One region of the Streptomyces sp. NPDC047072 genome, then DNA from elsewhere that is predicted to be linked to it. Evidence: riboswitches for the same ligand, from Rfam matches in the RefSeq annotation. Region 1 holds a riboswitch; each other region holds the start of a gene.

The links. A riboswitch is a leader RNA that binds a small molecule or an ion and turns the genes downstream of it on or off. The one in region 1 is predicted to bind cyclic di-AMP.
Positions count from the first base shown of each region.
Region 2: it holds a riboswitch for cyclic di-AMP, as region 1 does, so the genes downstream of both, ABZ896_RS50855 (M23 family metallopeptidase) here and ABZ896_RS45335 (M23 family metallopeptidase) in region 1, are expected to answer to the same signal.
Region 3: it holds a riboswitch for cyclic di-AMP, as region 1 does, so the genes downstream of both, ABZ896_RS11190 (transglycosylase SLT domain-containing protein) here and ABZ896_RS45335 (M23 family metallopeptidase) in region 1, are expected to answer to the same signal.

Region 1 is NZ_JBEYVC010000197.1:6,831-11,559, reverse strand. It holds gene ABZ896_RS45345 (HPr family phosphocarrier protein) at 74-355, shown strand; gene ABZ896_RS45340 (GntR family transcriptional regulator) at 495-1,190, opposite strand; gene ABZ896_RS45335 (M23 family metallopeptidase) at 1,380-2,132, opposite strand; cyclic di-AMP (ydaO/yuaA leader) riboswitch at 2,145-2,295, opposite strand; gene ABZ896_RS45330 (pitrilysin family protein) at 2,486-3,874, opposite strand; gene ABZ896_RS45325 (pitrilysin family protein) at 3,871-4,729, opposite strand, start outside.
Region 2 is NZ_JBEYVC010000285.1:2,104-6,832, reverse strand. It holds gene ABZ896_RS50870 (hypothetical protein) at 1-142, shown strand, start outside; gene ABZ896_RS50865 (alginate lyase family protein) at 289-1,497, shown strand; tRNA gene ABZ896_RS50860 (tRNA-Met) at 1,550-1,623, shown strand; cyclic di-AMP (ydaO/yuaA leader) riboswitch at 1,914-2,070, shown strand; gene ABZ896_RS50855 (M23 family metallopeptidase) at 2,082-3,107, shown strand; gene ABZ896_RS50850 (aldo/keto reductase) at 3,190-4,149, shown strand; gene ABZ896_RS50845 (PrsW family intramembrane metalloprotease) at 4,311-4,729, opposite strand, start outside.
Region 3 is NZ_JBEYVC010000018.1:94,439-99,167, forward strand. It holds gene ABZ896_RS11180 (LacI family DNA-binding transcriptional regulator) at 1-642, shown strand, start outside; gene ABZ896_RS11185 (HAD family hydrolase) at 728-1,540, shown strand; gene ABZ896_RS11190 (transglycosylase SLT domain-containing protein) at 1,537-2,019, opposite strand; cyclic di-AMP (ydaO/yuaA leader) riboswitch at 2,025-2,197, opposite strand; gene ABZ896_RS11195 (CocE/NonD family hydrolase) at 2,467-4,503, opposite strand; gene ABZ896_RS11200 (peptide MFS transporter) at 4,514-4,729, opposite strand, start outside.

The sequences.
Region 1 (4,729 bases):
CGGGCCCCTCCGGAGTGGCTTCATGTGTGGGAAACTGGTCTAGACAACCCTGAACACCGAAGGGCAGCATCACATGGCTGAGCGCCGCGTCAACGTCGGCTGGGCCGAGGGCCTCCACGCCCGCCCCGCTTCCATCTTCGTCCGGGCCGCCACGGCCGCAGGTATCCCGGTGACGATCGCCAAGGCCGACGGCAACCCCGTCAACGCGGCCTCCATGCTGGCGGTCCTGGGCCTGGGCGCCCAGGGCGGCGAGGAGATCGTCCTCGCCTCCGACGCGGAGGGCGCGGACGTGGCCCTCGACCGGCTCGCGAAGCTCGTCTCCGAGGGACTCGAGGAACTGCCCGAGACCGTCTGAGCAACGCACACGCAAAAAAGCACCGAGGGGCTCGTCCGAATTATCGGGCGGGCCCTTCGCATTTCCCTCGCGCACCACTCTCGCGGGCAGCAGAAATAATCCCCCGCGAATTTCCCCCTCTTTGTATACGGCGCCCGTGTTAATGCCGCAGACCGGTCACGTTTACAGAATGTTGCGAGGTCCTCACACGCTCCGCGCGGTCGCCGCCCCCGGGGAACCGCGGCCGGTGCGCGGCGCCCGAGCGCTCGGTGTGCAGCGCCGTGATCGCCCGCGCGCGCTCGCCGTCCCCGCGTGCCACCGCGTCCACGATCGCGCCGTGCTCCGCCCAGGACTCCACCGGGTTGGCGGGCGCGTCCACGACGTACATCCAGGCGATCTTGTGGCGCAGCTGGGTCAGCAGGGAGGACAGCGCGGGGCTGCCCGAGGCCTGGGCGAGCGTCTCGTGGAACCAGCCGCCCAAGGAGCGCAGATCCTCGCTGTTGCCCCTCCTGGCCCGCTCCTGGCCCAGCCGGACCAGCCCGCGCAGCACCTTCAGATGGGCCTCGGTGCGACGCTGGGCGGCCCGTGCGGCGCCGAGCGGCTCCAGGAGCATGCGCATCTCCAGGAGGTCGGCACCCTCCTGCTCGGTCGGTTCGGCGACGCACGCGCCCGCGTGCCGCCGCGTCACCACGAAGCCCTCGGCCTCCAGGGTGCGCAGGGCCTCCCGGACGGGGACGCGGGAGACGCCGTAGCGGCGGGCGAGCAGTTCCTCGGTGAGCCGGCTCCCGCGCTCGTAGACACCCGCGACGATGTCGTCCCGGATCGCCGTGCATACCGAGTGCGCCGGAATACGCATGTCCGACCTCCGTCTTAATCCCCGTGAAACGTCGCCGATTGACGTGTGTTCCGTGACTCTATTGCAATGAGCCGGAATTTCCGATGCCGGGCCGGAATCCAGGGATATTTTTTGGACAGCGGGGGTCCCAAAACGACGAAAACCCCGGCCGGGGCGGCCGGGGCTCGTGATGGATCTCGCCGTACGTCGTCAGACGTTCACGCCGTGCGAGCGCAGGTAGGAGACGGGGTCGATGTCCGAGCCGTACTCGGGGGTGGTGCGGGCCTCGAAGTGCAGGTGCGGCCCGGTGACGTTGCCGGTCGCGCCGGAGAGGCCGATCTGCTGCCCGGGGGTGACCGACTGGCCGACCGAGACGCCGATGGACGACAGGTGGCCGTACTGGGTGTACGTGCCGTCGGCCATCCTGATCACGATCTGGTTCCCGTACGACCCTCCCCAGCCGGCCTCCACGACGGTGCCGCGGCCGACCGCGTGCACGGAGGTGCCGCTGGCCGCGTGGAAGTCGACGCCGGTGTGGCTGCCGGAGGACCACAGGGAGCCGCCGGTCTTGTAGCCGGTGGAGATGTACGAGCCGGAGATCGGGGCGACGAAGGCGTTGAGGCGCTTGCGCTCGGCCTCGCGGGCGGCGCGCTCCTTGGCCTCGCGCTCCTCCTTGGCGCGCTCGGCGGCCTTCTTCTTCGCGGCCGCCACGGCCGCCTTGTGCTCGGCGGCCTCCTGCTGGGCGGTGGCCTGGGCGTCGATCTGGGCGGCGACGGTGTCGCCGACGCTGATGACCGGAGTGAGGCCGGTCTGCTCGACGGAGTTCTCGGCGGCGAACGCGGGGGCGGCGATGGTGCCGATGACGCCGGTGGTGGCCAGGGCCGCGACTCCCGCCGCGCGGGCGGCGGTGCGCTTCATCCGGCCGGGACGTCGGTGCTTCCCGGTGGCGCAGGTGAACGCCATGTGGTGGCTGGTCCTTTCCTTCCCTCTCGCCTACCGGGTTAGCTGACGGGTTCGGAGCAGGAAGGTCTCCTACGGACGCGGGCGTCCGATTCACCCCAGGGACTGCGGATGGGTCCCCGGCTCCCCTGGCTCGCGCCAGACGGGGACTCGGCGATGACTGTCCGGTGCCGCGGATGCGGCGCGGTGCCTGACGGACAGCCCGGAAGACGCTAAGCGGGGGCTCTTCCCATCCCCAAACGGATCAAGGTCTTTGTTGCACATCCCACAGGGCAGACAGGCAACCTCCTCCTCAATTCGGACATCAAAGGGCCCTGGTGACGCTCCGGTCACCAGGGCCCCGCACGCGCGTGTGCCTACTCCGCGGAGACGACCTTGACCTCGCCGATGCCGAGGGCCTCGACGGGCGCCTTGATCTGCGCCGCGTCGCCGACCAGGACCGTCACCAGCCGGTCCACGGGGAAGGCGCTCACGGCGGCCGCGGTGGCCTCGACGGTGCCGGTCGCGGCGAGCTGCTGGTACAGCGTCGCCTGGTAGTCGTCCGGCAGGTGCTGCTCGACCTGGTCGGCCAGGGTGCTCGCCACGGCCGCCGCGGTCTCGTACTTGAGCGGCGCCACACCGACGAGGTTCTGTACGGCGACGTCCCGCTCGGCGTCGGTGAGACCGCCCTCGGCGAGCGTGCGCAGCACCGTCCACAGGTCTTGGAGCGCCGGGCCGGTGTTCGGGGTGTCCACGGAGCCGCTGATGGCGAGCATCGCCGCGCCCGAGCCGTCCGGGGCGGACCTGAGGACTTGCCCGAAGGCCCGTACGCCGTAGGTGTAGCCCTTCTCCTCGCGCAGGACGCGGTCCAGGCGGGAGGTGAGGGTGCCGCCGAGGCAGTAGGTGCCGAGCACCTGCGCGGGCCACACGCGCGCGTGCCGGTCGGCGCCGATACGGCCGATCAGGAGCTGGGTCTGGACGGCGCCGGGGCGGTCCACGATGACGACCCGGCCGGTGTCGTCGGCGGTCACCGGCGGCACGGGCCGCGGCTCGGCCGTGGAGCCGGTCCAGGAGCCGAGGGTGTCCGAGAGCAGCGCGTCGAGGTCGATGCCGGTGAGGTCGCCGACGACCACGGCGGTCGCGGTGGCGGGCCGGACGTGCTTCTCGTAGAAGGCGCGTACGGCGGCGGAGTCGATGTTCTCGACCGTCTCCTCGGTGCCCTGGCGCGGGCGCGAGACGCGAGAGTCGGCCGGGAACAGCTCCTTGGAGAGCTCCTTGGCGGCCCGGCGGGAGGGGCTGGCCAGCTCGTGCGGGATCTCGTCAAGGCGGTTGCGGACGAGGCGCTCGACCTCGCTGTCGGCGAACGCGGGCGCCCTGAGGGCGTCGGCGAGCAGACCGAGCGCCTTGGCGAGGCGGGAGGCCGGGACTTCGAGGCTGATCCGCACGCCGGGGTGGTCGGCGTGCGCGTCGAGGGTGGCGCCGCAGCGCTCCAGCTCGGCGGCGAACTCCTCGGCGGAGTGCTTGTCGGTGCCCTCGGAGAAGGCGCGCGCCATGATCGTGGCGACGCCGTCCAGGCCGGCCGGTTCGGCGTCCAGGGGCGCGTCCAGGAGGACCTCGACGGCGACGACCTGCTGGCCGGGGCGGTGGCAGCGCAGGACGGTCAGGCCGTTGCCGAGCGCTCCGCGCGTGGGGGCCGGAAAGGCCCAGGGCCGGGCCTCGCCGGCCTGGGGCTGGGGGTGGAAGTCCATCGCGGCGAGCTCGGTCACTGGGCCGCCTCCTCGTTCTCGTCCTGGTCGGCAGTGGCTTCGGGGGCGGTCGGTTCGTAGACCAGCACCGCGCGGTTGTCGGGACGCAGCTTGGCCTTGGCGACCGCCTGGACCTCCTCGGCGGTCACCTCCAGGACGCGCTGTACGGCGGTCAGGGCGAGCTGGGGATCGCCGAACAGGACGGCGAAGCGGCACAGTTCGTCGGCGCGGCCCGCGACGGTGCCGAGCCGGTCCAGCCACTCGCGCTCCAACTGGGCCTGGGCGCGCTCCATTTCCTCGGCCGTGGGGCCCTCCTCAGCGAACCGGGCGAGCTCCTCGTCGATGGCCGCCTCGATGACCGGCACCTCGACGTCCCCGGAGGTCTTGACGTCGAGCCAGCCCAGGGAGGGCGCTCCGGCGAGGCGCAGCAGGCCGAAGCCCGCCGCGACGGCCGTACGGTCGCGCCGTACGAGACGGTTGTAGAGGCGGGAGGACTCGCCGCCGCCGAGGACGGTGAGGGCCAGGTCGGCCGCGTCGGCCTCGCGGGTGCCGTCGTGGGGCAGCCGGTAGGCGGCCATCAACGCGCGCGCGGGGACCTCCTCCTCGACGACCTCGCGCAGCTGCTCGCCGATGACGTCGGGCAGGGTGCCGTCACGCGGGGGCTGCTTGCCGTCGTGGGAGGGGATGGAGCCGAAGTACTTCTCGATCCAGGCGAGCGTCTGCTCCGGGTCGATGTCGCCGACGACCGACAGGACGGCGTTGTTGGGCGCGTAGTACGTGCGGAAGAACGCGCGGGCGTCCTCCAGGGTGGCCGCGTCCAGGTCGGCCATGGAGCCGATGGGGGTGTGGTGGTAGGGGTGGCCCTCGGGGTAGGCG
Region 2 (4,729 bases), on a different contig from region 1:
GATCACGCACCCGGCGCAGAAGCAGGCGCTCGCCGATCTGCTGGGCCGGTTCGAGTGGGCGTGTGACACGGATGTCACGGCGTCCACGGAGGAGGAGATCGCCGCCGCGCAGGAAGAGGTGGCCAGGGACATGGGCTGGTAGGCCCGCCGTGCACCGAGCCGCCCCGCCGGGTGTCATCCGGCGGGGCGGCTCTTCTTCGCCGCCGCACCTCCCCGCCCCACTCCCGCGCAGGACCGATCGGCCCAACAATTCCTGCGCCTCCGCCCCCACAAGGCGACCCTGCGCATATGAGACGTGCTGTCACCCTTGTCCTCGTGCCCCTGCTCGCCCTCGGTGTCGCCTCCTGCGGTACCACCGGCCCCGGTACCCGCACGATGGCCCGTGCGCTGCCCGCGGACGCCGGGTTCACGCATCCCGGTGTGCTGGTCAGCCGGGGGCAGCTGGATGTCGTACGGGAGAAGGTGACGGCGGGGAAGCAGCCGTGGCTGAAGGCGTACCTGGACATGCGGGACAGCAAGTACGGGTCGTACAAGTACCGGCCGGAGCCGATCGCGAACGTCGACTGTCCCTGGGGGAACAAGCCCAAGCACGGGTGTGTCGAGGAGCGTGAGGACGCCATCGCGGCCTATACGCAGGCTCTGCTCTTCTCCGTCACGGGCAAGCGGCAGCACGCCGTGAAGGCCAGGGAGATCATGGACGCCTGGTCGGCGACGGTGAAGCGGCACACGGAGGAGGACGCCGGGCTGCAGACCGGGTGGGCCGGGGCGACCTGGGCGCGGGCCGGCGAGATCATCCGGTACAGCGAGGGGGCGGGCTGGCCCGCCGACCGCGTCCGGCGCTTCGAGACCATGCTGCGCACCGCCTATCTGCCGACCGTCACCCAGAAGGTGCCCGACTACAACGGCAACTGGGACCTCGTGATGACGGACGCGGCCATGGGCATCGCGGTCTTCCTCAACGACCACAAGGCCTTCGACCACGCCGTCCAGCGCTTCCGGGAGCGCGTGCCCGCGTACTTCTACCTGGAGAAGGACGGCAAGGTGCCGCTCACGCCGCCCGGCTCCACCATGACCACCCCGCAGAAGCTGACGACGTACTGGTTCGGGCAGACGACCTACAAGGACGGCCTCTCCCAGGAGACCTGCCGCAACTTCAAGCACGTCGGCTACTCCCTCGCCGCCACCGCGCACGCCGCCGAGACCGCCTGGCACCAGGGCGTCGACCTGTACGGCGAGGTCAAGGACCGCCTGGAGGCCGCGCTCGCCTTCCACGCCCGCTACCAGTCCGGCGAGCCCGCGCCCGCCTGGCTGTGCGGCGGCAAGGTCGACCGGAACATGGGCCCGGACCTGGAGGTCGCGCTCAACCATCTGGAGGACCGGCTCGACATGCCCGTCCCGGCCGCGCACAGGCTCGCCGAGGAGACCCGGCCCGCCGGCACCGACGACCTCTTCGTCTCCTGGGAGACCCTCACCCACGCGGGCAACCCCGGCCTCTGACGGCACGTGGCGCGAGCGGTCCCGCGAATGGCGTATGCTGGTGTCACACCGACGCGGGGTGGAGCAGCTCGGTAGCTCGCTGGGCTCATAACCCAGAGGTCGCAGGTTCAAATCCTGTCCCCGCTACTCAGGTCCGAGGGCCGGAATCCGAAAGGGTTCCGGCCCTCGGTGCGTTTCCCCTTTCTGTGGTCACCAGGCGTGAGCGGGCGAGCGCCCTCCGCATAACAACTGACATACCGTCAATACCTGTGGTCCGGCTGAGGCCGGGTCAACTCGCCCGTTTTTCGCCGGTCATGGGCCGTAAGTCCAGCGGGATTTCGTTAATGATCAAGCGGAACAGCTTGGAATCCGCCCCCCGGGTCTATTAACGTTCGATAACGCAGCGCGGTCGTCCCAGCCGTCACAAGAGACGGCTCCGTGCTCACGCGCCGAATTCCGCAAGGGAACCGGGGAACCACCACTTGGGGTGAATCGCACGTCTTCCGCCGTGGCAGCACGGCAGGTTTACGCGCGTAGGAGACCTTCCTGCTCCGAACCCGTCAGCTAACCCGGTAGGCGAGAAGGAAGGAAAGGAGCACGCCCACGTGGCGTCCAACCCGCCTGCCCCCGAGGCCCCGTACGCAACCGGCAACACCCTTGTGTACGGCGGTTACCGCGCCGACGACGAGGCCCCGCTCGGTGAGTGGAACCCCACCGCGGAGTCCGTCGCCCCCGTCCGGGGCCGGCACCGTGTCGCCAAGCAGCGTGGCGGAGGATTCGCCCGTAGCTCCACCGTGCTCGGCGTCGGAGTCATAGCCGCCGTCAGCGCGGGCGGGATGGCCAGCGCCAACACCGGCAAGCCGCCGGTGTCGATCTCCATGCCCGACCTGCCCGGCGTCGGCTCCCTCATCTCGGACGACGACTCCGCCGCCGACACCGCCACCGCGTTCAGCACGGTCGGTGAGACCACCACCGCCGGTACCGCGCAGGGCACCTCCGACGCCGGTGAGGCGCTGCGCTCGCGCATCCTCGCCCAGGCCGAGGTCCAGCAGGACCAGATCGACACCCGTGCCGCCCAGGCCGTCGCCGACGCCGCCGACAAGGAGGCGCGCGACGCCGCCGCGAAGGCGGAGAAGGACGCGCAGGCCAAGGCCAAGGCCGCCAAGGAGAAGGCGGAGGCGGAGGCGGCGAAGAAGGCCGAGGCCGAGCGCCTGGCCGAGCTCGCCAAGCAGTTCACGCTGCCGACCTCCTCGTACACCATCACCGGCACCTTCGGGCAGGCCGGCTCCCTGTGGTCCTCCGGCTACCACACCGGCCTCGACTTCGCGGCCCCCACGGGCACGCTCATCAAGGCGATCCACAGCGGCACCATCACGGAGGCCGGCTGGGCCGGCTCCTACGGCTACCGCACGATCCTCACCCTCGACGACGGCACCGAGCTGTGGTTCTGCCACCAGTCCTCGATCAGCGTCAGCGTCGGGCAGAAGGTCGCCACGGGGGATGTCATCGGGCGGGTGGGTGCGACGGGCAACGTGACCGGGGCGCATCTGCACCTGGAGGTGCATCCGGGTGGACAGGCCGACGGGATCGACCCGATGGCTTGGCTGCGGAGCAAGGGGCTCAACCCCTGAGGTCTACGAGGGCCATGGGATTTACGGCGATTTTGCGGCCGTAGCGGAAGGCGGGCGTCCGGTGCGCGCGTTGACGTAGGACATGACTTCCTCTCGCTCTCCGCTTCGCAAGCTCGGCTCCTCCGATCTGGAGGTCTTCCCGCTCTCCCTCGGCGGCAACGTGTTCGGCTGGACCGCGGACGAGGCCACCTCGTTCGCGGTCCTCGACGCGTACACGGCCGCCGGCGGCAACTTCGTCGATACGGCCGACTCGTACTCGGCGTGGATCGACGGCAACTCCGGCGGCGAGTCGGAGACGATCATCGGTAGGTGGGTGGCAGCGCGGAGGAACCGCGACGACGTCGTGATCGCCACGAAGGTCAGCCAGCACCCCGACTTCCAGGGCCTGTCGGGCGCGAACATCAAGGCGGCGGCTGAGGCCTCGCTGAAGCGCCTCGGCACCGACCACATCGACCTCTACTACACGCACTTCGACAAGCCGGAGATCCCCGTCGAGGAGATCATCGGCGCGCTCGACGAGCTGGTGCGGGCGGGCAAGGTCCGGCACATCGCCGCGTCCAACATCTCCGCCGAGCGGCTCCAGGAGTCCCTCGACTTCTCCGACCGCGAGGGGCTGGCGCGGTACGTGGCCGTGCAGCCCCACTACAACCTGGTCTCGCGCGACACGTACGAGGGTGACCTCCAGGACGTCGTCGCCCGCGAGGGCCTCTCCGCGGTCCCGTACTTCGCCCTCGCGTCCGGCTTCCTCACGGGCAAGTACCGGCCCGGCACGACGGTCGACAGCGCGCGTGCGGCAAGGGGCGCCGGCAAGCACCTGGACACGGAGCGCGGCCGCAGTGTCCTGACGGCCCTGGACGAGATCGCGGCGGCCCACGACACGGCGGTCGCCACGGTGGCCCTGGCCTGGCTGACGTCCCAACCGACGGTGACAGCCCCCATCGCCTCGGCCCGCACGGCGGACCAACTCCCACCCCTGCTGGACCTCCCGAACCTGACCCTGACGGAGGAGGAGGTGACCCGCCTGACGGAGGCGTCGGCCTGACCCTGCCGTCGGCTTGACCTTGGGGTCGGCCAACTTCTGCGCCGGTCTCCCTCTGCGCCGGTCTCTTGCTTCTGTCGGCCCTTTCCTCCCGCCGCCACGGCGCTCAGCCCCCGCGGCACGGACCGGCGGTGCCGAACCCGCCCCAGAGCCCGCCCGAGCCCCTACGTCCGGTACGGGTTGTAGATCGGGTACGGCACCGCCGGATGGCCCTGCCCGTACACCCCGTACACCGGCCAGGGCGGCGCAGCCACCGGGACCGGCGGCGCGGCCATCCGCCCCGCGTGGTCCAGCGCCACCCGGGCCACCTCCCGCCGCGCCCACAGCTCCAGCAGCAACTCCCGCTCCCGTACGAGGAAGTCGGCCCCCGCCCGCCCCTGCCGCCCCCGCCGCCGCAGAAACGCGAGAGACGTCGCGTACGCCTCGTACTCCGCGACCGCCCGCGCCGCGGCACGCCCCCCGAGCTGCCGCCGCGCGTACTGCCGGGCCAGCCGCCGTGCCCGCATCGACCCGAGGACGTACGGCTCGACCGGCGCCAGCCACCCCGTCGCGGCGTACACGGGCAGCTCCTCCCGCACGGCCC
Region 3 (4,729 bases), on a different contig from region 1:
GTCGACGGGGTGCTGCTGCTCTCCAACCACAGCGGTGACCCGGTCGCCGCCGAACTGCACGACGCCGGGATCCCGTTGGTGGTCTGCGGCAAGCCGATAGGGCTCGGCTCCAAGGTGAGCTACGTGGCCGCCGCCGACCGCGACGGCGCGCAGGAGATGGTCCGCCATCTGCTCGCGGGCGGCCGCCGCCGCATCGGCATGGTCACCGGGCCGCTCGACATGCCGGGCGGCCCCGACCGGCTGGCCGGCTACCGGGACGTGCTCGCCGAGGCGGGCCTGCCCTACGACCCGGCGCTCGTGGTGGAGGGCGACTTCCGCCGCAGCGGCGGCGAACAGGCGGCCCGTACGCTGCTCGCGCAGGCACCCGACATGGACGCGGTCTTCGTCGCCTCCGACCTGATGGCCCTCGGGGTCGTCAACGTCCTGCAGCAGTGCGGGCGTTCGGTCCCGGATGACATCGCTGTCGGCGGCTTCGACGACTCGCACGCGGCCACCTCCATCGCGCCCGCCCTCACCACCATGCGCCAGCCCTTCGAACGCATCAGCGCCGAGATGGTCCGCATGCTGCTCGCGCAGATCGCGGGCGAGGACACGGCCGGGGTGATCCTGCCGACGGAACTGGTCGTACGGGGCTCCGCGTAACCGGAACACACGTCAACGTATGTGAAAGCAGCAGCCGTCCGGTTCGCGTCGAGTCGCACGGGCCTGCCGACCGTATTCTCTGATCATGGCCGCCTCCACCGCATATTCACTCATCGCCACCGACCTGGACGGAACGCTGCTGCGGGCCGACGACACGCTCTCCGACCGGTCCCGGGCCGTGCTCGAACGGGTGGCGGAGGCGGGTGCGAAGCATCTCGTCGTGACCGGACGCCCCGCGCCCAGAGTGCGGCCGCTCCTCGACGACCTCGGCAGCACGGGGCTCGCGGTGTGCGGACAGGGCGCGCAGGTGTACGACGCCGGCGCGGACCGTCTGCTGTGGTCGGTGACCCTGGACCGGGAGCTGGCCGAGACCGCGCTCGGCAAGATCGAGGCGGAGGTCGGGCAGGTGTACGCGGCTGTCGACCAGGACGGCGTCGACGGGCTCACGCTCATCGAGCCGGGCTATCTGATGCCCCATCCGACGCTGCCCGCGGTGCGGGTCGGGCGCCGCGACGACCTGTGGTGCGAGCCGATCAGCAAGGTGCTGCTCCGTCACCCCTACCTGTCTGACGACGAGTTGGCGGTGACGGCGCGCTCGGTGGTGGGCTCGCTGGCCACGGTCACCATGTCCGGCCCCGGCACCGTCGAACTCCAGCCATGCGGCATCACCAAGGCGACCGGTCTCGCGCTGGCCGCCGACCATCTGGGCCTGGGCCCGGAGACGACCATCGCGTTCGGGGACATGCCCAACGACATCCCCATGTTCGACTGGGCGGCCCACGGTGTCGCGATGGCCAACGCCCATCCCGAACTCAAGGCCGTGGCCGACGAGGTGACCCTGTCGAACGAGGACGACGGCATCGCCGTCGTCCTCGAAAGACTGTTCAGGCTCGCCTAGTAGGCGCCCCACACGTTGTCGATGGAGCCGTACCGCTGGGCCGCGTAGTTGCAGGCGGCGGTGATGTTCGCGACCGGGTCGTACGGGTCCCAGGACGTGTTCGTGACGTGGTACGCGTTGAACGTCGGGTCGATCACCTGGAGCAGGCCCTTGGACGGGGTGCCCGCGGCGGCGTTGGAGTCCCAGTTGTTGATCGCGTACGGGTTGCCCGAGGACTCCCGGATGATGTTGCGGTAGATGCCGTTGTACGACCCCGGGATGCCGTTCTCGGCCATGACCGCGAGGGACGCGCGGATCCAGCCGTCGAGGGTGTTGGCGTACCCGAGCGAGGTGGCGGTCTGGACCGGCACGGTCGCGGCGGAGGCACTGGTCGCGCCGATGACCGGGAGGGCGAGTACGGCGGCCCCGGTGCCGAGGACGGCGAGCTTGCGGGCGAGACGGCCCTGGCGGCGGTGACGGTGCTGAGCGGCAGCAGGCATGGCGAAGTTCCTCTCCGTCGCCTGCGAGGTGAGCTGTCGGGTTCGGGCGGGAGCTGCCCGGCCACGCCCACGAAAGGCGTGACTTCACCCCGAGCCGTACCGGTTTGTCCGAAGACGCCCGGCCCGGCGACTTACCTGGGTCCCCCGCTCCTGCCGTGGTTCTCGGTGGGTGTACGGGCGGCGGCAGGATTCGGCGTCCGCCCGACAGGCCGGGAACGTATGCGAGAGCACATGTCCGGAACAAGTGCCGGATTCACACACTGCGCCTATTGACCTGCGTGTGAGGCTTATGGGCCGCTTGATCCTTTGCGGCCGCCAAGCCTCAACGCGGGCTCGGGCAAAGGGGGGTGAGGCGGCGTCGGATCCGTCGCGGACCGCCTGTTGGAGTGAGCCAAGTCACGCCCGATCGCAAGTGGGGTGAAACGGTCATCTGGCGTCAACTCATCGTTAACCGGCCGTCCGTGGGATCCGCTTCTCCCAGGTCTGGTGGAAGACCACCTCGCCGCCCTCGGTGCAGATCACCTCGTTCGAGGTGAGGAAGTCCGTCCCGTCGCAGCCGATCTCCGAGCGGGTGCGGACGGTCGTGTCCCAGCCGAGTTCCGGGCGGTGCAGCCGGATCGACCAGTCCGAGCGGGTGCGCGCGGTCAGCGGGTCCGCCTCCTGGATCGTGTACGTCTCCAGCGCGTCCTCGGTGAACTCCAGACCGTCGGGGTACACGCGCGTGCCGCCGTACCGGGGGTCGACCTCAAGACGCCACTCGCCCTTGGCGACGTCCCGGACGACCAGGCGCTCGGGGCGGGGCTCGTCGAAGGTGGCCGGGTAACTGACGCCGAGGGGTTCGGACTGCTCCGGCTCCTCGAAGGAGATCTCTTCGAAGGGGGTCTCCTTGGAGGCGTCCTTGCCGGCGCCCTCCGAGGACGCTTCACGCGCGCGTACCGGCAGTTCGAGGAAGCTTCCCGCCGGGTCCAGCGTGAAGCCCGCCTCCGAGCCCGGCTGCGGCCAGATCCACGGCCAGTACGCGGAGGACACGGCGAGCCGGATGCGGTGGCCGGGCGGGAAGGCGTGCCCGATGCCGTTCAGCTCGAAGGAGACCTCCTCGGTGGCCCCCGGCTCCCAGGGCACCGCCCGGTCGCGTCCGTGGCGCGCCGAGAGGTTCAGCACGCCCCGGGTGACCAGGGTCGAGGAGCCGTCCGGGGCCACGTCGCACAGCCGGGCGACGACCTGTGCGCGCGGTACCTCGCAACGCACCCTGAGCCGTACCCGCGGCCGCCCCAGCACCCGGGTCTCCTCGCCGACCGCGAACTCGAAGCAGACCGAGCGGGCGTCCTCCTCGCGCTGGTCCGGCGGCAGGTCGGCGTCGTTGCCGAAGGGGAAGAAGCGGCCGGCGTCCACGCCCGTGTGCTGCGGGGAGCGGACCGGGACAGGGGCGCCCTGAAGGCCGTACGTGATGATCCGGACGTTCGGCGAGGGCCAGGACGGCTCGCCGACCCAGCGGCCCGGGAGGGTGTCGTAGACGGTGGCAGGGGGGTGCGAGTCGCTGACGTAGGCCCTCAGGAGGGGCTCTCGCATGACGCTGGTGTCGATGCCCTTGAGGTGCTGGTCCCACCAGCGCAGGGTCTCCTGGAGGAAGCCGATCGCCGGGCCGGGCGGCAGGCCGCGGTCGGGGTACTGGTGCGACCAGGGGCCGATCAGGCCCCGTACGCGCTCCTTGGGCAGGTGCTCGACCAGACGCAGGACCGTGTCGCGGTACGGGTCGTGCCAGCCGCCGACCGCGAGGACGGCCGCGTCGATCGCGCCGTAGTCCTCGCAGACGCTGCCGTGGCGCCAATAGGTGTCGCGCTTCTGGTGGTCCAGCCAGGTGTGCACGAACGGCTCGACCGCCTCCAGGCGCTTCAGCCACAGGTCCCGCCAGGACTCGCCCGCGTACAGCGGGTCCGGCGGGCGGCAGACGAAGGCGAGCATGGTCGCCGCCCAGGCGTGCATGTCGACGGCGAGGACGGAACCTCCCATGTAGTGCACGTCGTTGTCATAGCGATCGTCCGTGGAGCAGACGGTGACGACCGCCTTGAGCGGCTCGGGCGCGAGGGCCGCGATCTGGAGGGAGTTGAAGCCGCCCCAGGAGATGCCGAACATGCCCACTGCGCCGTCGCACCAGGGCTGTGCGGCCAGCCAGTTCACCACCTCGACCCCGTCGGTGAGTTCCGTCGCCGAGTACTCGTCCGTCGGCAGGCCCTCGCTGTTGCCGTGCCCGCGCACGTCCACGCGCACGGAGGCGTAGCCGTGACCCGCGTACCAGGGGTGGCGCTGCCGGTCGCGGGGCGCGGTCCAGTCGGTGAGGCGGTACGGCAGGTATTCGAGGATCGCGGGTACCGGTTGAGGGGTGAGAGGGCGCCACACGCGCGCGTACAGGAGCGTCCCGTCCGGCAACGGGATGCGGACGTCCTCGTGGGTCGTCTCGTGGGGGAAGGACGTACGGATGCGCATGAGCGTGACCTCAGTGGACGGGGTGCATGGTGCGGCGCAGCCAGGGTGCTGCGGCCATGACGGCGACGCCCGCGGCCACCGCGATCGCGCCGTTGACGCCGAAGTAGGCCGGCTGGGAGACGTCGTCGTAGAGCTTCACCGTCTGTGCCTGGATGCCGTTCGCGAGGGCGAGCGACAGGAACCACAGGGACATGGTCTGGCTGGAGAAGGCCGTAGGAGCGAGCTT